DNA from 3 places in the Streptomyces sp. NPDC005281 genome. Region 3 is predicted to be linked to each of the others. Evidence: riboswitches for the same ligand, from Rfam matches in the RefSeq annotation. Region 3 holds a riboswitch; each other region holds the start of a gene.
What was found. A riboswitch is a leader RNA that binds a small molecule or an ion and turns the genes downstream of it on or off. The one in region 3 is predicted to bind S-adenosylmethionine.
Positions count from the first base shown of each region.

Region 1: another riboswitch for S-adenosylmethionine. It lies ahead of ABZV42_RS14670 (aminotransferase class V-fold PLP-dependent enzyme); the one in region 3 lies ahead of thrC (threonine synthase).
Region 2: another riboswitch for S-adenosylmethionine. It lies ahead of ABZV42_RS04270 (putative leader peptide); the one in region 3 lies ahead of thrC (threonine synthase).

Region 1 covers NZ_JBEXGX010000009.1:16,089-23,366, forward strand. Annotated here, with positions in the region: gene ABZV42_RS14650 (NYN domain-containing protein) at 1-1,298, opposite strand, end outside; gene ABZV42_RS14655 (hypothetical protein) at 1,334-1,573, opposite strand; gene ABZV42_RS14660 (rhomboid family intramembrane serine protease) at 1,727-2,482, shown strand; gene ABZV42_RS14665 (Lrp/AsnC ligand binding domain-containing protein) at 2,525-2,806, shown strand; gene ABZV42_RS14670 (aminotransferase class V-fold PLP-dependent enzyme) at 2,846-4,207, opposite strand; SAM riboswitch class IV at 4,398-4,514, opposite strand; gene trpD (anthranilate phosphoribosyltransferase) at 4,633-5,697, opposite strand; gene ABZV42_RS14680 (cytochrome bc complex cytochrome b subunit) at 5,881-7,278, opposite strand, start outside.
Region 2 covers NZ_JBEXGX010000002.1:351,495-358,772, forward strand. Annotated here, with positions in the region: gene ABZV42_RS04250 (ABC transporter substrate-binding protein) at 1-959, opposite strand, end outside; gene ABZV42_RS04255 (amino acid ABC transporter ATP-binding protein) at 1,054-1,839, opposite strand; gene ABZV42_RS04260 (amino acid ABC transporter permease) at 1,836-2,840, opposite strand; gene ABZV42_RS04265 (hypothetical protein) at 3,007-3,141, opposite strand; SAM riboswitch class IV at 3,296-3,441, shown strand; gene ABZV42_RS04270 (putative leader peptide) at 3,478-3,543, shown strand; gene ABZV42_RS04275 (cell envelope biogenesis protein OmpA) at 3,855-4,637, shown strand; gene ABZV42_RS04280 (MFS transporter) at 5,118-6,539, shown strand; gene ABZV42_RS04285 (acyltransferase) at 6,745-7,278, shown strand, end outside.
Region 3 covers NZ_JBEXGX010000001.1:457,913-465,190, reverse strand. Annotated here, with positions in the region: gene ABZV42_RS01985 (DUF3263 domain-containing protein) at 20-247, shown strand; gene otsB (trehalose-phosphatase) at 530-1,384, shown strand; gene ABZV42_RS01975 (trehalose-6-phosphate synthase) at 1,530-2,987, opposite strand; gene ABZV42_RS01970 (glucosyl-3-phosphoglycerate synthase) at 3,065-4,009, opposite strand; SAM riboswitch class I at 4,214-4,370, shown strand; gene thrC (threonine synthase) at 4,388-5,686, shown strand; gene ABZV42_RS01960 (MoaD/ThiS family protein) at 5,683-5,958, shown strand; gene ABZV42_RS01955 (cold-shock protein) at 6,400-6,603, shown strand; gene groL (chaperonin GroEL) at 6,980-7,278, shown strand, end outside.

The sequences.
Region 1 (7,278 bases), on a different contig from region 3:
CCCGCCTTGGCGATCCCGTCGGCCACCTCACGGTCGGTCGACACGACGATGACCGGCCGGCCGGGCGGCTCGGCGCGCACCAGCTGACGGATCAGCTCGTCCGCCGTGACTCCGGGCTTGGAGAACAGCACCCGCACCCCGCGCGGGGGCGCGAGGAGCACCGGCGCGGCCAGTTCGGCCCCGTCGAAGACACAGGTGACCTCGGCGCCGGTCTGCGCGGCCAGTTGCGAGAGCTGCCCCAGCAGCCGCAGCCGCTGCTTCTCCAGAGGCATCTGGGGATAGCCGGTCTTGGTGACGTTGTAGCCGTCGACGACCAGATGCGCCTGGGGCAGCGCGAGCAACTGGTCCAGGATCGCGGGGTCGTTCTCGGACAGCGCGCGGGTGGCGATGTCCTTCGGGGTCATTCGTCCCGGTTCGACCGCTTCCACCGTCTCCGCGGGCCGCACGGAGACGGGGGGCAACGCCAGTTCCCGGCGCAGCCCCTGGGCCGCTTCCAGCACCGTGTCCAGCAGCAGTCGCACCCGCATGTCCTCGACGCTGCGCCCCTCGCGGGCCGCCTTGCGGGTGGCCTCCAGGGCGGCCTCGGCCTCCGCGAGACGCGCCTTGAGCCGCCGCGTCTCGCTCTCGGCCGCGGACACCTGGGCCTGGCTCTCCGCCCTCGTCCCGTCCGTCTCGGCCTGGAGCTTGCGCAGCGCCGCCTCGCCGCGCTTGACGTCGCTGAGAGCCCCGCGCAGCTTGCGGTGAAGCGATTCCGCTTCCTTCCGGGCCGATTCCAGCTCCGTGCGCAGCCGTTCGGTCTCGGCCCGCGTCTGCCCGCGGGCCTCCGCGAGTTCCGCGCGCAGCCGGTCCAGCTCGACGCGGCTCTCCTCGTCGGCGCGCTCGGCGTCCGCCCGCAGGGCCTCCTCGCCGGCGGCGGTCACGAGCTTCACCCAGCCGGGGGGACGCACGACATAGGCCGCGGCCGCCACGTCCAGCGGGTCCGCGGCCGGGGGCGGCGCGCCCGAGTCGAGAGCGCCGACGAGCTCGGGCTGGGTCTCTCTGAGCTTCTCGGCGATGCGCTGTCTGAACAGCGGGTCCGTCTCCAGCGCCGTCGCCATGGCGTTGCCGGCGAACTTGGCGCGGCGATTCGGGGCGAATCGGGCGTACTGCCGCAGTTGTGCGGGCAGTTCGGACACCGTCAGGCCGCCGAAGCCGTCCGAGACGATCTGTACGACGCGTCGACGCACGCCGTCGGGCAGCGGACGGTCGAGCACCTCGGCGGTGCCGTCGTCCGGCTCCCCGCCTGTGGTCTCCACCATCCGTTCACCCCAATATCCGTGCGGGGCCCGCTCCGTCAGGAGCCGGCGCCCGGCCTGTCCACGAGTTCGACCTGATCCACCGCGTTGCACCAACGGCACCGCACCGACTCGATGGTCTCACTGACCACCTCGCGCTCCTCGACCTTGGGCTCTCCGGCCAGGTCCAGGTGCACATACTCGACGACCTTCGACGAGCGGGTCACGTCGAAACGCGTGAGGTTGCCGCAGAGGGCGCAGCGCCAGCGGGTCTTGGCGTCGGGCAGGGGAACCGTCATAGGGCAGCCGCATTCCTTCTAGTGTCCGTCCGGCCCCGGATTTCCCGGTGCTTTGGCTCGTAACCCTACGGCCTGGCGGGTACTCGACGCTCGGCTGTCCATGGCGGCGAGGCGGTCTGTGTGCATGGGTCCGGTTGCGTCATGCTCTGGACCATGATCGGCAATTGGAGTGCGACGGTCGGCAGGGCGCTGCGGGGCCGGTCGGCGCCGGTGACGTACGGACTGATCGTCCTGTGCTGCCTGATCTTCGTGATCGGTCCCGCCTCGGGTCTGGATCCCGCGTACGGCACCGGGGACGGGCTGCTGGTCGCGCAGCGGGCGTACTTCCGCCGCTGGGGCGTGGTGCCGGCCGGCCTGTTCGGCGGGGCGCCGGGCGAGGCGCTCACTCCCGCGACCGCCCTGTTCATCCACGGCAGCTGGCTCCACCTCCTGGGCAACATGCTGTTCTTCTACGTCTTCGGGCTGATGACCGAGGAACGCATGGGGCACGTGGAGTTCGCCCTCTTCTACCTGGGCTGCGGGTATCTGGCCCTCCTCGGCTACGCGGCCGCCAACGCGAGCTCGCAGCAGTCCCTGGTCGGGGCCTCCGGGGCGATCTCCGCGGTGCTCGGCGCGTTCCTCTACCTGTTCCCCAGGGCCCGGGTGACCAGTCTCTTCCCGTTCCTGTTCTTCCTGCCGCTGCGGTTCCCGGCCTGGGTGGTGCTGCCGTTCTGGTTCACGCTGCAATGGCTGGCGGCGGGCCGCAGCTCCTCGGGCCCCGGGGTCGCCTACCTGGCCCACCTGATCGGCTTCTCCCTGGGTTTCGCCTACGCCTGGGCGCGGTTCCGCGGCCGCCCGGCGATCGTGCCCCTCCGCGGGGTGCTGCCGGGGCCCCCGGTGGAGCGGCCGGGCCGGGTGGACCGCGAGTAGGGTGAGATCCCCAGCAGCGGCCCCCTAGGGAGAGAACCAGCCGTGATCACCGCGATCGTCCTCATCAAGACCAGCGTGGACCGGATCCCCGAGATCGCCGAGTCGATCGCGTCACTGGAGAGCGTCAGCGAGGTCTTCTCCGTCACCGGCACCTACGACCTGATCGCGATGGTCCGGGTCAAGGCCCACGACGATCTCGCGGACGTCATCCCCGGCAAGATCAGCAAGATCCCGGGCGTCGAGGCGACGGACACGCACGTGGCGTTCCGTACGTACTCCCAGCACGACCTGGAGGCGGCGTTCGCGATCGGTCTCGACTCCTGACCGACGCGGCACCGCCTCCGGGCGGAACCGTTCTCGGCGTCAGAACGCGGGGACGCAACGGCCGCCCTCGGTGCGGTACTGCCAGCGCGCGCCGTCCCTGACGAGCTCGCGCACCGCGCGGACGAACCGCTCGACGTGCTCGTCGGGGGTGCCGGCCCCGAAGCTGACGCGGATCGCGTTGAGGGACTTCTCGCCGGGGGCAGCCTCGGGGGCTCCGCACTCCCCCTGGGTCTCCGGCGCGCTGCCGAGCAGCGTGCGGACGAGCGGGTGGGCGCAGAAGAGGCCGTCGCGGACGCCGATGCCGTACTCGGCGGAGAGCGCCGCCGCGAAGTGCGAGCTGTTCCAGCCCTCGACGACGAAGGAGATGACGCCGACCCGCGGGGCGTCGTCGCCGAAGAGGGACAGGACCCGGACCTCGGGGACCTCGGCGAGACCCTCACGGACCGTGCGGATCAGACGCTGCTCGCGGGCGAGAAGGTTGTCGAAGCCCTCCTCGGTGAGGGCCTTGCAGGCCGAGGCGATCGAGTAGGCGCCGATGACGTTCGGCGAGCCGGCCTCGTGCCGGGCGGCGCTGTCGTGCCACTCCACGTCCACGCCGCCGTCCGCGCGCCGGGTCACCTTGCGGCTGGCGCCGCCGCCCGCGAGGTACGGGTCGGCCTCGCGCAGCCAGTCGGAGCGGCCCGCGAGGACACCGGAACCGAAGGGCGCGTACAGCTTGTGCCCGGAGAAGGCGACCCAGTCGACGTCGAGGTCCTGGACCGACACCGGGTGGTGCGGGGCGAGCTGCGCGGCGTCGAGGACGATACGGGCGCCGTACGCGTGCGCGGCGGCGGCCAGCTCCCGCACCGGCCACAGTTCGCCGGTGACGTTCGAGGCGCCGGTGACGCAGACCAGGGCCGGTCCGTGGGGGTCGCGGCCGGCGAGGGCTCGCTCCAGGGTGTCGACGGCCTCGCCCGGGGTGCGCGGGGCGTTCAGGTAGGTGACGCGGGCGTCGCGCCAGGGCAGCAGCGAGGCGTGGTGCTCGGTCTCGAAGACGAAGACCTGGCAGTCGGCGGGGAGCGCGGCGGCGAGCAGGTTGAGCGAGTCGGTGGTGGAGCGGGTGAAGACGACCTGGTCGCCGGCGCGGCAGTCGAGGAACTCCTCGACGGTCCTGCGGGCGTTCTCGAAGAGGTCGGTGGAGAGCTGCGAGAGGTAGCCGGCGCCCCGGTGGACGCTGCCGTAGTACGGCGCGTACGCGGCGACGTCGTCCCACACCCGCTGGAGGGCGGGCGCGCTGGCCGCGTAGTCGAGAGCCGCGTAGGTCACCTCGCCGCCGGTGACGAGCGGGACGGTGACATCCCGGCCCAGAACGGCCAGAGGGGCACAAAGGGACTGGTCGGCGGCAACGGTGGAGACAGACATGGCGAGCTCCTGTGAGAGGCAGGCGGGATCACCGCGCGAGCCGGCCGCCCGAAGGCGTGGCTCAGCGCGGGAAAGGGTGAAAAAGGGTGTGCGGGGGCGGGGCTCTACGCCCTATCGCATTCGCTTGCTCACAGAAGGCTCCCTCGTACGACCAGGACCCCTGGTTGCGTCCGCCCGAGGGGGCGGGAGGGGTCCGCGCTTGCCGTAGGCCTCGCTGCCTACGACCTGGTCCTCACCCGGGGCACCCCGCCACGGACGGAGGGTTGCCGGACAGCCGGCCGGGGCCTGATGGCTGTCACTCATGACCTGATACAGCATCTTGCCAGAGGATCTTCCACGCGCAAGGCGCAGTCCAGGATCCGGACTGCGCCTCGCTCCGTGTCAGGGGCGGATCAGCGGGGCGGGTTCCCGAACCCGTGGCCCGTTCAGGCGTTGCTGGCCGCCACCCAGCGGTCCAGGGTCAGCCTCGCGGCACCCGAGTCGATCGCCTCGGCCGCCTTCTCCATGCCGGCGCGGAGCTGGTCGGCGAGCGACGCGCCGGTCGGCGACAGGGCCACCAGCGCCGCGGCCGAGTTCAGCAGGACCGCGTCCCGTACGGGCCCGGTCTCGCCGTCCAGCACCCGCCGGGCGACCTCCGCGTTGTACGAGGCGTCGGCGCCGCGCAGGGCCTCCACGGGGACGATGTCGAGCCCGACGTCGCGCGGGTCGAAGCGCTCCTCGGTGACCGCGCCGTCGCGGACCACCCAGACGTGGGAGCCCGCCGTGGTGGTCAGCTCGTCGAGACCGTCGTCACCGCGGAAGACCAGCGAGGAGTTGCCGCGCTCCGCGAACACGCCCGCCACGATCGGCGCCATCCGGGCATCGGCGACGCCGACCGCCTGGGCCTTCACCCGCGCCGGGTTGGTCAGCGGTCCGAGCACGTTGAAGGTGGTCCGGATGCCCAACTGGCCGCGGGCCGCCGCCACATGACGCAGCGCCGGGTGGAACTTGACCGCGAAGCAGAAGGTGATCCCGGCCTCCTCGGCCACCGCGGCGACCCGGCTCACCGGCAGTTGGAGATTGACGCCGAGCTTCTCCAGGACGTCCGACGCCCCGGACGCGGAGGACGCCGCCCGGTTGCCGTGCTTGACGACCTTGGCGCCGGTGCCGGCCACCACGATGGAGGACATCGTGGAGATGTTGACGGTCTTCGCGCCGTCGCCGCCCGTTCCGACGATGTCGACGGTGTGCCCGGGCACTTCGATCACATTGGCGTGCTCGTACATCGCCCGGACGAGTCCGGCGATCTCCTGGACGGTCTCGCCCTTGGCCCGCAGGGCGACCACGAACCCGGCGATCTGCGCGTCGGTCGCCTCGCCGCGCATGATGCGGTCCATCGCCCAGGCCGTGTCGTCCGCGCTCTGGTCGCGGCCTTCGAGCAGTCCGTTCAGTACGGCGGGCCAGGAACGGCCCGCCGCGGTGTCGCCTCCAGCGGGGTTCACAGCGCTCATGGTCGCTCCTGGGTTCGTAGGTCACACGGTCGCGGGTGACCCGGTCGTGGGTGACGCGGTCGCGGGTGACGCGGGGTGGATCGCCCCGCACCACCGGGTGAGTCCACCCTATCCAGCCCGGAGACGGCGAAGAGCCCCGTCCAGTGCATGGACGGGGCTCCTGCCGTGGCGGACTGCCGGGGATCAGTGGTGGCCGTGGCCGCTCGCGATCTCCTTGTACTCCTCGACGGTGGGCTTGGGGATCTGGCCTTCCTCCCCGTAGAAGCCCTCGCTCATCTTGGCGCGCAGCTTCTGCGCGCCCGAGACCTTGCGCTCGACACCGTTCTCGTCGACCGTCGGGCCGATCTCGGCCGGCTTGTACTGCTCGTGCGCGGTGAGCGTGTGCAGCGCGTCCTGGCTGAGCGGCTCGTGCACCTCGATGAACTCACCGTGCGGCAGGCGCTTGATGATGCCCGACTCGCGGCCGTGCAGCACCTTGTCCCGGTCCCGGCGCTGGAGGCCGAGGCAGATCCGCTTGGTGGCGATGAAGGTGAGCACCGGCACGACGAAGAAGGCGATCCGCACGAACCAGGTGATCGAGTTGATCGCCAGGTGGAAGTGCGTGGCCCAGATGTCGTTGCCGCCGCCGACGAGCAGGACGAAGTACCAGCTGATCCAGGCGGCACCGAACGCGGTCCGGGTCGGGACGTTGCGCGGGCGGTCCAGGATGTGGTGCTCGCGCTTGTCGCCGGTGACCCAGGACTCGATGAACGGGTAGACCGCGATCGCGACCAGGACCAGCGGGAAGATCACCAGCGGGATGAACACGCCCAGGACGAGCGTGTGACCCCAGAGGTTGATCTCCCAGCCCGGCATGACACGGATCAGGCCTTCGGAGAAGCCCATGTACCAGTCGGGCTGGGCGCCCGTGGACACCATGTCCGGACGATACGGACCCATCGACCAGATCGGGTTGATCGAGGCGATCGCCGCGATGGCCGCGATGACACCGAAGACCAGGAAGAAGAAGCCTCCGGCCTTGGCCATGTAGACCGGCAGCAGCGGCATGCCGACGACGTTGTTGTTCGTCTTGCCGGGACCCGCGAACTGCGTGTGCTTGTGGTAGAAGACCAGGATCAGGTGGCCGACGACCAGGCCGAGCATGATGCCCGGCAGCAGCAGCACGTGCACCGAGTAGAAGCGGGCCACGAAGTCGCCGCCCGGGAACTCGCCGCCGAACAGGAAGAACGACAGGTACGTGCCCACGATCGGCACGGACAGGACCGCGCCCTCCATGAAGCGGACGCCGGTGCCGGAGAGCAGGTCGTCCGGGAGCGAGTAACCGGTGAAGCCGGTGAACATGCCGAGGACGAACAGCAGGAATCCGAAGACCCAGTTGATCTCACGGGGCTTGCGGAACGCACCCGTGAAGAACACGCGCATCATGTGCACGAACATGCCGGCGAGGAAGACCAGCGCGGCCCAGTGGTGGATCTGCCGGATCAGCAGGCCACCGCGCACATCGAAGGAGATGTGCATGGTCGAGTTGAACGCCTCGGACATCAGCTGTCCCTGCAGGGGGACGTAACTGCCGTTGTACTG
Region 2 (7,278 bases), on a different contig from region 3:
TTCCAGGCGGCCAGCCATTTGGCGTACTGGCCGTTCTTGATCAGGTAGTTGATGGCATCGGCGACCGGCTTCGCGAGCCCGCTGCCCTTCTTCGCGGTGGCCGCGATCAGCCCCTGGATCGTCGTGCCCGCGCCGGAGAACTGACCCGCGTTGCGCGTTGGGTTGGGCGACTTGGCGTTCTGGGTGACGTGGTACGCGACGGCGGGGTTCGGGCCGAAGGAGGCGTCGATCTTCCCGCTGTTCAGTGCCAGGGCCGTGGCGTTGTTGTCCTGGTAGTACTTGACGGTGAGCTTCTTGCCCTCCTTGGCCAGCTTCCCCTTCCACTCCAGGAGGATCTTCTCCTGGTTGGTGCCGGCGCCCACCGCGACGGTCCTGCCCGCCAGGTTCCGGTAGTCGCCGTCGAAGTTCCATGTGCTCTTCTTCAGAACCTCGAAGGCGAGGTTGTCCTTCCGGTACGAGGCGAACTCGTACTTTCTCTTGCGCTCCTCGGTGTCGGTGACGTTGGAGAAGGCGACGTCGACCTTGCCGCTGTCCACACCGACGAACAGGTTCTCCCAGGTCGAGTTCTTCACCACCGGCTTCAGCCCGAGGACCGCTGCGACCAGTTTGCCGAGGTCGGGTTCGCTGCCGGTGAGCGTCTTCTGGTCCTGTCCGACGAAGTTCAACGGCGGTGATCCGGCGGGCAGTGCGCCGATGCCCACCACCAACGTGCCTTTCGCTGCGACGGACTTGGGCAGCTCGGCACTGATCGACTTCACCTCGGACAACTTCAGCGTGGCCTCCTTGGCGGCCCCGTTGGAGAGCGCGCCCACGGTCACGGTTCCGGCCGCGTCGGCCTGCGTCCGAGTGGCGGCGTCGCTGTCTCCCCCGCACGCGGCGAGAGTGGCGGCGAGGGAGGCGACGGCGGCGGTGGCGGCGATGCCGCGGAGTGTCCTGCTGTTCGGGCTGAGGGTGCGCATGACTGTCCTTGTCGGGTGTGCGGTGTGAGATGTGGGGGAGCGGTCCCGGCGGGCCGCGGGTTTTCGGGGCGGGAGGGCCGGCCCGGGCTCGGGCTCAGAGCACCTTGCTCAGGAAGTCCCTGGTCCGTGCCTGTCGCGGGTGGTCCAACACCTCGGCGGGCGTGCCCTGTTCGACGACGCGGCCCTCGTCCATGAAGATCACGCGGTCGGCGATCTCGCGGGCGAAGGCGATCTCGTGGGTGACGATGACGAGGGTGGTGCCGCTGTGGGCCAGATCCTTGATGACGGCGAGGACTTCACCGACCAGTTCGGGATCGAGCGCGGACGTCGGCTCGTCGAAGAGGATGATTCCGGGCCGCAGAGCGAGGGCGCGGGCGATGGCGACGCGCTGTTGCTGGCCGCCCGACAACTGCCGTGGATAGGCGCCGGCCTTGTCCGAGAGCCCCACGCGGGCGAGCAGATCGCGCGCCAGCTGCCGGGCCTCGGGCCTGGAGAGCTTGCCGATCGCCACGGGAGCCGCGGCCACGTTGTCCAGCACGGTCAGATGCGGGAAGAGGTTGAAGTTCTGGAACACGAACCCGATGCGGCTGCGCTGGGCCAGGATGACCCGCTCGCTCAGCTCCTTCAGGCGCTCGCCCTGTCCGCGTACGCCGATGAGCTCGCCGTTCAGACGCACATGGCCGGACTCGGGCTTCTCCAGGTGGTTGATCACGCGAAGCAGGGTGGACTTGCCGGATCCGGACGGACCGACGACGACCGTCACCTCACCGGGCCGCACCGTCAACCGCACACCCCGCAGGACCTGTTGGGTGCCGTACCACTTGTGGACGTCGTGCACCTCCACGGCCGCGGGCCGTGGGCTCTTCGTCTCGCCGCTCATATCGCCGTCTCCCTGCGGACCCGCGCCCGTACGTCACGCAGACCGCCTCGCACCTTCTGCAACGGGGTCGGCGGCAGCGTGCGCAGCGCGCCCCGCGAGTAGTGCCGCTCGACGTAGAACTGGACGACGGACACGACGCTCGTGAGGATCAGGTACCAGGCGGTGGCGACGAGGAGCAGCGGCACGATGTCGCCGGGGTAGGTGCTGCCCATGCTCTGCACGGAGCCGAACAGGTCGAGCAGGGACACGTAGAAGACCAGCGAGGTGCCCTTGATCAGGCCGATCAGCTGGTTGACGTAGTTGGGGGTGATGGAGCGCAGCGCCTGCGGGAAGACGATCCTCGCGAACTGGTAGCGCTTCGGCAGTCCCAGGGCGGCGGCCGCCTCGTGCTGCCCCTGGTCGACGGAGAGAATTCCGCCGCGTACCACTTCGGAGGCGTAGGCCGCTTCGTTCAGGCTCAGCCCTACGACGGCGACGGCCATGTCGGTGGCCAGATGGGACTCGTCGAAGGTGAAGAAGGCCGGCCCGAAGGGAACGCCCACGCTCAGCGTCCGGTACAGCGCGCTGAAGTTGTAGAGGAACAGCAGCACCACGATCAGCGGCACCGACCGGAACAGCCAGGTGTAGACCCAGCTCACCGCGCGGAGCACCGGGCTCGGGGAGAGCCTGGCCAGAGCCAGCAGGACACCGCCCAGCAGGCCGAGCACCGCGCTGTAGAAGGCGACTTCGAGGGTGATGAGCAGGCCATCGAGAATGACCGGGCGAAAGAACCAGTAGGCGAAGCGGTCCCACTGGTAGAAGGGGTTGGTCACCAGGCCGTGGGTGACCTGTGCGACCAGGACGAGCACGACGGCCGTGACGATCCAGCGGCCGGGACGCCGGAGCGGAAGAACCCGCTGGGCCGACAGGGGTTCGGACGCGGCGGGGAAGTCGGTACGGGGGATGGCCTCGGCTGGGGGCGCTGATCCGAAGGACACAGCGCTGCCGGGAGGTTGGCTCATGGGGAGCTCCAGCGGATTCGGACAGCCCGGAAGCACGCGAGCGGCAGCGCCGTGCCGAACGGAGACGGCTCGGTACGAGGCGGTGCGCGGTTACACGCGAAACGGGTGCTGGACAGGGAACGGACGCACCGCGACAGCGGTGGTCGTCAGGGACTCGGAGGAACCGTCAGCCCTGACTGATGGGGTGACACGTACCCGTACACAGGGCGCTGTTGACGCGCAGCAGGTCCACGGAGCGGTCGGCGCAGAGCACATCGCGGCCGAGGCGCCGCCATGCGGCCGTCCCGTCAGCTGTGCGCATCGCCGTCACCATTTCTCTCCGGCCCGAAGGCATCCCTTGTGGGCCGCACGTTAGGGCTGCCCGGAAAAGAATGTCAATGCGCGTGACCACCAAGTGAGACCGCGCTACCGGCCTTCTTGACGGCGCGACAGAGCGCACCGAGACTGACATGGACGGTCACGATTGTCAGCGCCCACGGTGCGGGTCCGCCCCGCTCCAGTGGTCATCGGCCCCGGCCCGCTGACAGGCAACCCTTCCGCCGCGACGGGGTGCCCCGGGTGACGACCGGGTCCCGCCGGTGCGGCGGGGCAAGCGCGGTCTCGCTTCTCGCGAGCCCCGGAGTCGGGACCGGTGGGAATGCCAAGGAACGGCTTGACGAGGCGCCTGCACATCGATCTGTTGCGTGTCTCCAGCGCCTACTGATTCGCGACCGGTCCGCCAGGGCCTGTCGTTCGGATCATGTCGCGCGGCGCGGGTGTGACCCGCACTCCCCGAGGCTCTTCGAGCGCGGAGGACCCCAGCGACGGTGTGTCGTAGGTCGCCGACGTCCCCCGCCCCGCGGCCGCACGCACCACACCCCGCTCGGCCCGGCCGAGGGGGCGCCCTGCGTCAGGCCGACCTGATCCGAACGACAGTCCCTGGATCCGGACCGGCGCGACAAGCGCAGTCAATCCGCATCCGGCCGTCGGTGCCCACAAGGCGGCGGTGGCTTCCGTCTTCCTCCAGGGAGAGTCATGCCCGAGACAGCTTCGCGCAATTCCACCACTGCCAGCTCGCGCCCCTGTGAACAGATCTCGTTCCCCTCGGCCCTTCGGCTCAAGCCGGCGGCGACCCCGTCCGCGCTCCCCCACCGCGTCGACAGCCGCATCGGTGTGGGCCTGGCCGGCGGCTTCTACCCCGCTCCGCACCGCTACGAGCTCTACCTGTCACGGAGTTGTCCGCACTCGCTGCGGATCGCCATCACTCTCGGACTGCTCGGCCTGAAGGACTCGGTCGCCACCACCCTCCTGACGGACCCCGCCCGCACCCCCGACGCATTCGCGTCGCTGCGCCGCGCCTACGAGGCCACCGAGCATCACTTCGACGGGCCGCTCACGGCGCCCGCGCTGTGCGACCGCTGGAGCGGACGCATCGTCAGCAACCACACGCCCGACATCCTCCGCGATCTCGCCGGGCTGCTCTCCGGCCACACCACGACATGCCCGTCCACGCTCTGGCCTTCGTCCCTCACCGCCGACATCGAAGCCCTCCGCGATCTGCTGGACCGCGATGTCGTCCCGTCGGCCCGGCCCTCGGAACTCGCGGCGGCCCTGGACCTGCTCGACTGCCGACTCAGCGCGCGGCCCTACGTCCTGGGCGACTCCCTCACGGCGGCGGACGTCGACGTGTGGGTGGCCCTCACCGGTCTTGGCGGGCCGGAGGTCCTCCGCTCGCAACCCCGGCTCCTGGACTACGTACGCCGTCTCGGCGATCACCCCGCCTTTCGGCACGGGAGCGATGCGGCGTCGGACGCCTGACCCTCCCCTCGGAACTGGGGAGGCGGCCGGCCGGGGAGGCCGCCGGGCAGGTGGGCGGGCCCTCGCGCGGACGTCGTGCGCGGGACCGGCCCCGGCCACCGGCTCAGGTGGCCGGCCCCGGTTGTCTGCCCCGGTCCGCCCCGGTCCACCCCGGTGGCCTGTCCCGGTTGTCTGTCCCCAGTCCGCCTCCACCGCCGGGCGGAGCCGGCCGGCCAGAGCGCGGCAGGCCGCCTCCGCGTCGGCGACGTTCTGGCCGGCGCGCACCCGGCGCCCTCGATCGACCACGTCATCCACAGCCGTCCATGGCGTGACTCTGTCCCATCGCCGGGATCGACGCCCGCCCGTTCGGCCCGGAACACCTGCCGCGAGGGTCCACCCGGTCCGCCCCCGCCCACGTGCGGTCCCACGGTGTTCAGCGCACGCTATGAGCGTGGGAGGCCGACTCCCGCATCACACGTCCGGCGGCCAGAAGGAACGACGATGGCTGAAACCGGCCCCGCGAAACGGCCGTCGGCGGCGCAGCGACGAGTCCTCGCCCCGCTCGCCCTGGCCCAGTTCATCTGTAGTTTCGCCGGCTCCAACATGAACGTGATGATCAACGACATCAGCAACGATCTCGACACCACCGTTCAGGGCGTGCAGGTCGCGATCACGATCTTTCTGCTGGTGATGGCCGCGCTGATGATCCCCGGCGGGAAACTGACGGACCGCTACGGACGCAAGCGCTGCTTCCTCGCCGGTCTGACGGTGTACGGCGTCGGCGCCCTGCTGAGCGCCCTGTCCCCAGGACTGGGCGTCCTGATCGTCGGCAATTCGATCCTTGAAGGCATCGGAACGGCTCTGCTCATTCCGCCCGTCTACATCCTCACGACCCTCCTCTTCGAGGACATGACCTCCCGCGCGAGGGCCTTCGGGGTCATCATGGCGCTCGGCGGAATCGGCGCCGCGGCCGGTCCGCTCATCGGCGGGCTCATCACCTCGTGGATCAGCTGGCGGGCCGCCTTCGTGTTCCAGGCTCTCGTCGTCGCGGTCATCGTCGTGCTGAGCAGGCACATCGAGGACCCGCTGCCTGCGGACCCGGAACGCCCCTTCGACACGGTCGGCGCCGTCCTGTCGGCCGCGGGCCTCGTCCTCGTCGTCATGGGCATCCTGGCCGCCGACAACAACGTATGGCTGATGGCCGGACTGCTCGTCCTCGGTGGGCTGACACTGCTGTGGTTCTTCCGCCACGTGCGCGCCCTGGAGTCGGCGGGGAAGGAACCGCTGCTGTCCATCAGCCTGTTCCGCGACCGCACCTCCAACCTCGGGCTCATCACGCAGAACATCCAGTGGCTGCTGCTGATGGGGACCTCGTTCACCGTGGCCGCCTTCCTCCAGGTGGTACGCGGCTACGACGCCGTCGAGACCGGTGTCATCTTCACGGCCGCCACCCTGGGTCTGCTCGCGACCTCACTGGCCGCCCAGCGTCTCGCCGAGCGCCGCCCCCAGCGCTCCCTGATCATCGCGGGCTTCGTCGTCACGATCGCCGGCATCGTCGTGCTGATCGCGATGGTCGACAGCTTCTCCAGCGCCTGGGCCTTCGCTCCCGGACTGCTCCTGGTCGGACTGGGCCTGGGGGTGATGCTGACCCCGTCGGTCAACATCGTGCAGTCGAGCTTCCCCGAGGACCGCCAGGGCGAGATCTCCGGCCTGTCCCGCAGTGTGTCGAACCTCGGCTCCTCGCTGGGCACCGCCGTCGCCGGCACGATCCTCGTGGCCGGATTCACCACCCGTTCCTACGGCGCCGCCATGGTCACCCTCGCCGTCCTCGGACTCATCGGCCTCGCCGCCGCGGCTCTCCTCCCCCGCCCCGCCTCGATCGCACACGACGCGGTGGGCACCCGGGCCTCCGAGGGCGGCTGAACCCGGGCCCAGTGACGCGCTGTCCGCATCGCCGCCCCAGCACAGGCGAAGAGGCCCCGGTCCCTCCGAGAACCCCCACCCCGACGAACCGGTCCAGGCAGGCCATTCGATGGAACCCGCACCTCCCGTTCTCCGGCCGCCTTCGCGGTGGCCGTCCACTACGGCAACGCCACCCGCGTCCGGCGGAGCCGCCGGTCCCCCACGGCTGGGCTGGCTGGACGCGGTGCGCGGAATCGCGGCGCTTCTCGTGGCGGTCGACCACTCGTCATACGCCTTCCTGGCGGAGTCCCGTGAACACCTGATGCCCCAACTGAACATCGGCCGTTACGGCGTCATGCTGTTCTTCCTGGTGAGCGGCTATGTCATCCCCGCCTCGCTCGAGCGCCGGGGCTGCGTCCGGACCTTCTGGACGGGCCGGGCCTTCCGCGTCTACCCGCTGTGGGCCGCCGTGGTGGGAACGGTCGCACTGCTCGATCAGCTGGGCGTCGCGCAGGTGCGTGCCCGCTTCGCCGGGCGGGATCCCGTCACGGTGGCCGTCGCGCACCTCACCCTGCTCCAGGAACTGCTGGGGACACCGAGTGTCGTGCTCGTGCTGTGGACCTTGTCGTACGAGCTGGCCTTCTATCTGCTGGTCGTGGCCCTCTTCACGGTCCGGCTTCACCGTCGGCCGGCGACCGTCGCGGTGGTGCTGGCGATTTCGGCAGCGGTGAGCGCGACGGCGGCGTTCGTGCCACGCCCG
Region 3 (7,278 bases):
GGGGACTACCGTGCTGTCCATGGAAGAGCTGCCCGCGCGCGAACGGAGCATTCTCGCCCTGGAGCGCCGCGGCTTCCCCGGTCCCGGCGCCAAGGAGCGCGCCATACGCGAACAGCTGGGCCTGGCCCCGGTCCGCTACTACCAGCTGCTCAACGCGCTGCTGAACGACCCGCGCGCCCTCGCGCACGACCCCGTCACGGTGAACAGGCTGCGCCGGGTACGGGAGAGCCGCCGCGACGAACGGTGAAAAGTTCAGCCCCTCCGGCGTTTGAGGAGCGGGGTCCGGGGCGGAGCCCCAGGTACGGGACGGGTAGGGGCGGAGGGGGCGAGAAAGGCCTGCCCCACCCCTACCCGCCCGGGGCGACACGCGGCCGGATCAGTCGAGTTCGGCGACGGGACCGAACCGTGAGACCGGATGGCGATGGAGAGCAGTGGGACCCCCGGCGGGATCGAGGCAATCCGGGTCGCGGGTCCCCGCTTCGGCCACGAGTCGCGGGTGCGCCCGCCCCCGCCCGGATAGGGTCACCCCATGGGCAGCCACCCCGAATCCAAGGACTCCTTGCCGGCCCCGGTGACCCCCGCCGGACGCGACGCTCTGGAGGCGATCCTCACGCGCCCGGCCCGGACGGTCGTCGCACTCGATTTCGACGGAACCCTCGCCCCCATCGTCCCCGACCCCGACCGGGCCCGCGCGCACCCCGACGCGGTCCCCGTCCTGGCCGTGCTCGCCCCCAAGGTCGCCTCCGTCGCCGTGGTCACCGGCCGCCCGGCCGGAGTGGCCGTGCGCCACGGCGGCTTCGCGGGCGTCGCCGGTCTTGAGCACTTGGTCGTCCTAGGCCACTACGGCGCAGAGCGCTGGGACGCGGTGAGCGGCACGGTCACCGCCCCCGCTCCGCACCCCGGGGTGGCCTCCGTCCGCGCCGAACTGCCCGGGTTCCTCGACGGGATCGGGGCCTGGCAGGGCACCTGGATCGAGGAGAAGGGCCGCGCGGTCGCCGTGCACACGCGGCGCGCCGGCGACCCCCAGGCCGCGTTCGAGGCGCTGCGGGAGCCGCTCGGCGAACTCGCCGCCAGGCACGGTCTGATCGTCGAGCCGGGCCGCATGGTCCTTGAGCTGCGCCCGCCGGGCATGGACAAGGGCGTCGCCCTCATGGAGTACGTACGGGAGATCGGCGCCGAGGCCGTCCTGTACGCGGGCGACGACCTGGGCGACCTGCCCGCCTTCGCCGCCGTCGACAAGCTCCGCTCCGAGGGGATCCCCGGGCTCCTGGTGTGCAGCGGCAGCTCCGAGGTCGCCGAACTCGCCGAACGCGCCGACCTGGTGGTCGACGGGCCGGCCGGGGTCGTCCGCCTCCTTGCCGCTCTCGCGGCCGCCCTCGGCTGACCCGGTCGCCTGTCGCCCCGGGCGGGCCGGGGCGGGGGGCAGGCCTTTTTCGCCCCCTCCGCCCCTACCCGTCCCGTACCCGGGGCTCCGCCCCGGACCCCGCTCCTCAAACGCCGGAGGGGCTGATTTCAGGCTGGGATCTCGCTCAGCCCTCCAGCTCGTGCAGCTGGTCCAGGAACCACTGGGCGGGCGGCAGCGCGGTGGCCGCGGCGGCCAGCCGCTTGGTGCGCTCCGCCCGTTCGCCGGGCTGCATGCCGAGCGCCTCGTGCAGCGCCCGCGCCGTACCGGTGATGTCGTACGGGTTCACCGTGATCGCGTCCTCGCCCAGTTCCTCGTAGGCCCCGGCCTCCCGCGACAGGACCAGCACGCAGCCCTCGTCGGAGACGACCGGGACCTCCTTGGCGACGAGGTTCATGCCGTCCCTGATGGGGTTGACGAGGGCGACGTCGGCCAGCCGGTACGCGGCGAGCGAGCGCGCGAAGTCGTCCTTCACATGCAGCACCACCGGGGTCCAGCCGGGCGTTCCGTAACCGGAGTTGATCTCGTCGGCGAGCCGCTGCACCTCGGCCGTGTAGTCCCGGTAGACCGCGAGGTCCTGCCGCGACGGATAGGCGAAGGCCACATGGACGACCCGCTCGCGCCACTCGGGGTGGTCGTCGAGCAGCTGCCGGTACGCCAGCAGCCCCCGCACGATGTTCTTGGACAGCTCGGTCCGGTCGACGCGCACGATCGCCTTGCGGTCCGCGCCGATCTCCTCGCGCAGCGCGGCCATCCGTTCCTCGACGTCCGCCCGGTGCGAGCGTTCGCGCAGGAACTCGGCGTCCGCGCCGAGGCCGTGCACCCCGATGAGGGTCTCCCGCAGGGGCGCCCCTGCGCCGTCCAGGTGCACGACCGCCCGGGGCGCCCCCGATGACCAGGACCCGGTACGGCGCCCGGGGGCGGCCGTCTCCGCGCAGCGCAGGAACGCCGTGGCCCACCGCCAGGTCAGGAAGGCCACCCGGTCGGCGCCGAGCATGCCCGCCATCAGCTCCGCGCTGATGTCGTCGGGGAGCATCCGGAAGTAGTCCTCGGGTGCCCACGGGGTGTGGGAGAAGTGGCCGATGCGCAGGTCGGGGCGCAGTTCGCGGAGCATCCCGGGCACCAGGCACAGGTGGTAGTCCTGGACCAGCACCGCCGCGCCCTCGGCAGCCTCCTCGGCCAGCGCCTCGGCGAAGGCGCGGTTGTAGGTCCGGTACGACTCCCACCGGCTCCGGAACTCCGCGTCGAAGACCGGCTCCAGCGGGGTCTGGTAGAGCATGTGGTGGACGAACCACAGCACGGAGTTGGCGATGCCGTTGTAGGCGTCGGCGTGCACCTCGCCGTCGATGGCGAGCATGCGAACGCCGTCCTCGCCGACTCCGCGCCTGACGGCCTCGCGGTCGCCGTCGCCGAGAGCGGAGCACACCCAGAGGGCGCCCGCTTCCGGCCCGATCGCCGAGAGTCCCGAGACGAGTCCGCCGCCGCCGCGCCTGGCGTGCAGCGAGTCGTCCTCTCGTACCTCGTACGTGACCGGGCCGCGGTTGGACGCGACCAGAATCCGGTGGGCACCATGCGTTGAAGCCATGCCTCGAAACCTAGCCCCGTGTCGAAACGCTCAAACGCGCCCTTCGGCCGTATGCGATCGCGGCCGTCCGGGCCGGTCTAGGCGGCCTTGCGCCGCTGGTACTCGGAGATTTCGGTCATCGGCGGCCTTTCCTCGGTGTCCACGGAGTACGTGCGCGGCCGGAAACCGTCCCGGCCGCGCTCGAACTGGGTGAGGGAGGGCCGGATCAGGTGGCCGCGGGCCAGCCGGAGCTGGGCGGTGCGGTAGATCGCCGCGGCCATCCGGCCCAGCGCTTGTCCGTCCTGGTGGCGGTGCTTGCGCACCCCGACGTCGACCTGGGCGAGGGCGTCGAGACCCACCAGGTGCAGGGAGTCGACGAGCATGCCGAGTTCCACGCCGTAGCCGACGGGGAAGGGGAGCTGTTCGAGCAGGGAGCGGCGGGCCGCGTACTCGCCGCCGAGCGGCTGGACGAAGCCCGCGAGCTGGGGCCAGTGCATGTTCAGCAGGGGGCGGGCCATCAGCTCGGTGACCCGGCCGCCCTGCCCGCCGGTGCCGGCCAGCGGGCGGTCGTACATCGCCTTGACCAGGTCCACGCCGGGATCGGTGAGCAGCGGGCCCACGATGCCGGAGACGAAGTCGGACGAGAACTCCTTGAGGTCCGCGTCGATGAAACAGACGATGTCCCCGCTCGTCACGAGCAGCGACCGCCACAGCACCTCGCCCTTGCCGGGCACGGCCGGAATCCGCGGCAGGATGTCGTCGCGGTGCACGACCCGCGCGCCCGCGGCGGCGGCGACCGCGGAGGTGCGGTCCGTGGAGCCCGAGTCGACGACGACGATCTCGTCGACGAGCGGCACCTGCTGCATCAGGTCGTGGCGGATGATCGCGACGATCTCGCCGACCGTCTCCTCCTCGTTGAGCGCGGGCAGCACGACACTCACCGTCGACCCGCTGACGCGTTTGGCCGCCATGAGCCTGTGCAGCGGTCGGTCGGTCACGGACCAGGAGCGTGTGCTCAGCCAGCTTTCGACTTCTCTCAGCACCGTCTGCGGCTCCTCACTGTCTGATCACACGCTCTCATCGGCGTGCCCGCTGCGGCCAGCGGCAGATCGATCGGCTCGTCTCGCGGTTCGGACGACTATCTCAACTGTCCTGGCCTTCGGTTACAGTCTTGAACAACGCGCATGACCATCGCATGTCCTGGATCATGGGCGTGTATCGCGTTCAACAGTTCAACAATCAAATACCGCTCATCCAGAGGGGCAGAGGGATACGGCCCGATGAAGCCCCGGCAACCCTCCAGCCGGTCTCGTACCGATCGATGTCGATCGCGTCGCGAGGCTCCCGGCTCGGGAAGGTGCCAAATCCGTCTCACGGCGAAGTGCGCTGTGAGGAAGATGAGGAGAAAGGGCCTCGCCTCCATGGCTGCGCAGACAGTTGCAAGCACCACGAACTCCGCCGAAACGGTCGATCTCGGCCCGGCCGCGGCGCTTTCCTGCCGCGAGTGCGGACACCGCGTCCCGCTCGGCCCGGTCTTCGCCTGCGAGGAGTGTTTCGGCCCGCTGGAGATCGCCTACGACTTCTCGGCCTACGACACCGAAGAGCTCCGCAAGCAGATCGAAGCGGGACCCGCGAACATCTGGCGCTACGCGCCGCTCCTGCCCGTCCCCGCGGACGTGGCGGACAAGCCGAACATCAACCCGGGCTGGACCAAGCTCGTCCAGGCCGACAACCTGGCCCGTGAGCTCGGGGTCGACGCCGGAAAGCTGTTCGTCAAGGACGACTCCGGCAACCCGACGCACTCCTTCAAGGACCGCGTCGTCGCCCAGGCCATCGAGGCCGCCCGCGCCTTCGGCTTCACCACCCTCTCCTGCTCCTCCACCGGCAACCTCGCCGGAGCCGTCGGCGCCGCTGCGGCCCGCGCCGGCTTCCGTTCCTGCGTGTTCATCCCGCACGACCTGGAGCAGGGCAAGGTCGTCATGGCCGCGGTCTACGGCGGCGAACTCGTCGGCATCGAGGGCAACTACGACGACGTGAACCGTTTCTGCTCCGAGCTGATCGGCGACCCGGCCGGCGAGGGCTGGGGATTCGTCAACGTCAACCTGCGGCCCTACTACGCCGAGGGTTCCAAGACCCTGGCGTACGAGATCTGCGAGCAGCTCGGCTGGAAGCTCCCCGACCAGCTGGTCGTGCCGATCGCCTCCGGCTCCCAGCTCACGAAGATCGACAAGGGCCTCCAGGAGCTGATCAAGCTCGGACTCGTCGAGGACAGGCCGTACAAGATCTTCGGCGCCCAGGCCGAGGGCTGCTCCCCGGTCTCCGTCGCCTACAAGGCGGGCCACGACGTCGTACGGCCGCAGAAGCCGGACACCATCGCCAAGTCGCTCGCCATCGGCAACCCGGCGGACGGGCCGTACGTGCTGGACATCGCGCGCCGCACCGGAGGCGCGGTGGAGGACGTGAACGACGAGCAGATCGTCGACGCGATCAAGCTGCTCGCGCGCACCGAGGGCATCTTCGCGGAGACCGCCGGCGGGGTGACCGTCGGCGTCACCCGCAAGCTGATCGAGAACGGTCTCCTGGACCCGGCCCTCACCACGGTCGTTCTGAACACCGGCGACGGCCTCAAGACCCTGGACGCGGTGGCCTCCGACACCGGGCTGACCGCGACCATCCGCCCGAACCTCGACTCCTTCCGAGAGGCTGGCCTCGCATCATGAGCGTCAACGTCCGCATCCCCACCATCCTGCGCACCTACACCGGTGGCGCCGCCGAGGTGACGGCCGAGGGCGCGACCCTCGCCGAGGTCATCGGCGACCTGGAGAAGAACCACACGGGCATCGCCGCGCGCGTTCTGGACGACCAGGGCAAGCTGCGCCGCTTCGTGAACGTGTACGTCAACGACGACGACGTGCGCTTCGAGCAGGGTCTGGAGACGGCGACCCCGGACGGTGTGGGCGTCTCGATCATTCCGGCCGTCGCCGGAGGCTGATCGTTACCCTCGGTAATGCCGAACACATTGCGTTCACATAATTGCCCCCTCCGTAAGACAAGCGGAGGGGGCAATTCTGTAGGGTTGAACGCGCTAGAGTTGGGGAAGCCACTCCGCTTTTGATGTTGGTTTCATGCCGGGCGCATATGAGTGAGCATTCGCCGGCCGACAAGAAGTAGCCAAAGTAGCTCGCCTTTTTGGGCACTTTATGGCATTTATGGGGCCCGACTTGCCCCGGATTCTTGCATGTCCTCCGCATATCATTGATCAGCCATGCCCAGAATTCTCGTCCGATTGACCTGTTGCAGAGGGCAGTTGGACAGATACATTCAGCCGCGGTCGACGCGTTCCGGCGCACACCCCCAACCAATGGGGGGTGAGGTCTGACCCGGATCCGCGAAGTGTGGATCTGTGCAAGGGCCAGTAATAGGGGAGTTAGGCATGGCTCAGGGCACCGTCAAGTGGTTCAACGCGGAGAAGGGGTACGGCTTCATCGCGGTCGACGGTGGTGCGGACGTCTTCGTGCACTACAGCGCGATTCAGATGGACGGCTACCGCACCCTTGAAGAGGGTCAGCGAGTGGAGTTCGAGATCTCGCAGGGCCAGAAGGGTCCGCAGGCGGACATGGTCAAACTCGCCGTCTGATCCGGGCGCGAACGACCACCGACTCAACTCACGCACGAGGGGCCCGCATCCCACCAGGGATGCGGGCCCCTCGTGCGTGCTCGGCCGCCCCCGTCAACCCGTTGCCGGACGGCTCGCTTCGCGAGCGCACCCTGCGCCCGCCCGTCGCCCGACCGCCACCCCCCAACGGGCTCGCTTCGCGAGGGCACCTTGCACTCGGGGGGGTCGAGTGCTAATCATTGGCGTTAGCACTCTCCCAGTGAGAGTGACAGAATTTGGATCGGGTCAGCGAGGCCCGCGGGCCTGTGGGGCAAGGAACCACAAGGCTTGCAGGCCGTCCGTCGCGGGCGCGGGCACGATCCGGAGCAATCCACCCCGTCCGGGAGGACCACTTCACATGGCCAAGATCATCGCGTTCGACGAGGAGGCACGGCGCGGTCTCGAGCGCGGGATGAACCAGCTCGCCGACGCCGTCAAGGTCACCCTCGGCCCCAAGGGCCGTAACGTCGTCCTCGAGAAGAAGTGGGGCGCGCCCACGATCACCAACGATGGTGTTTCCATCGCCAAGGAGATCGAGCTCGAGGACCCGTACGAGAAGATCGGCGCCGAGCTGGTCAAGGAAGTCGCCAAGAAGACGGACGACGTCGCCGGTGACGGTACGACCACGGCGACCGTTCTCGCCCAGGCGCTCGTGCG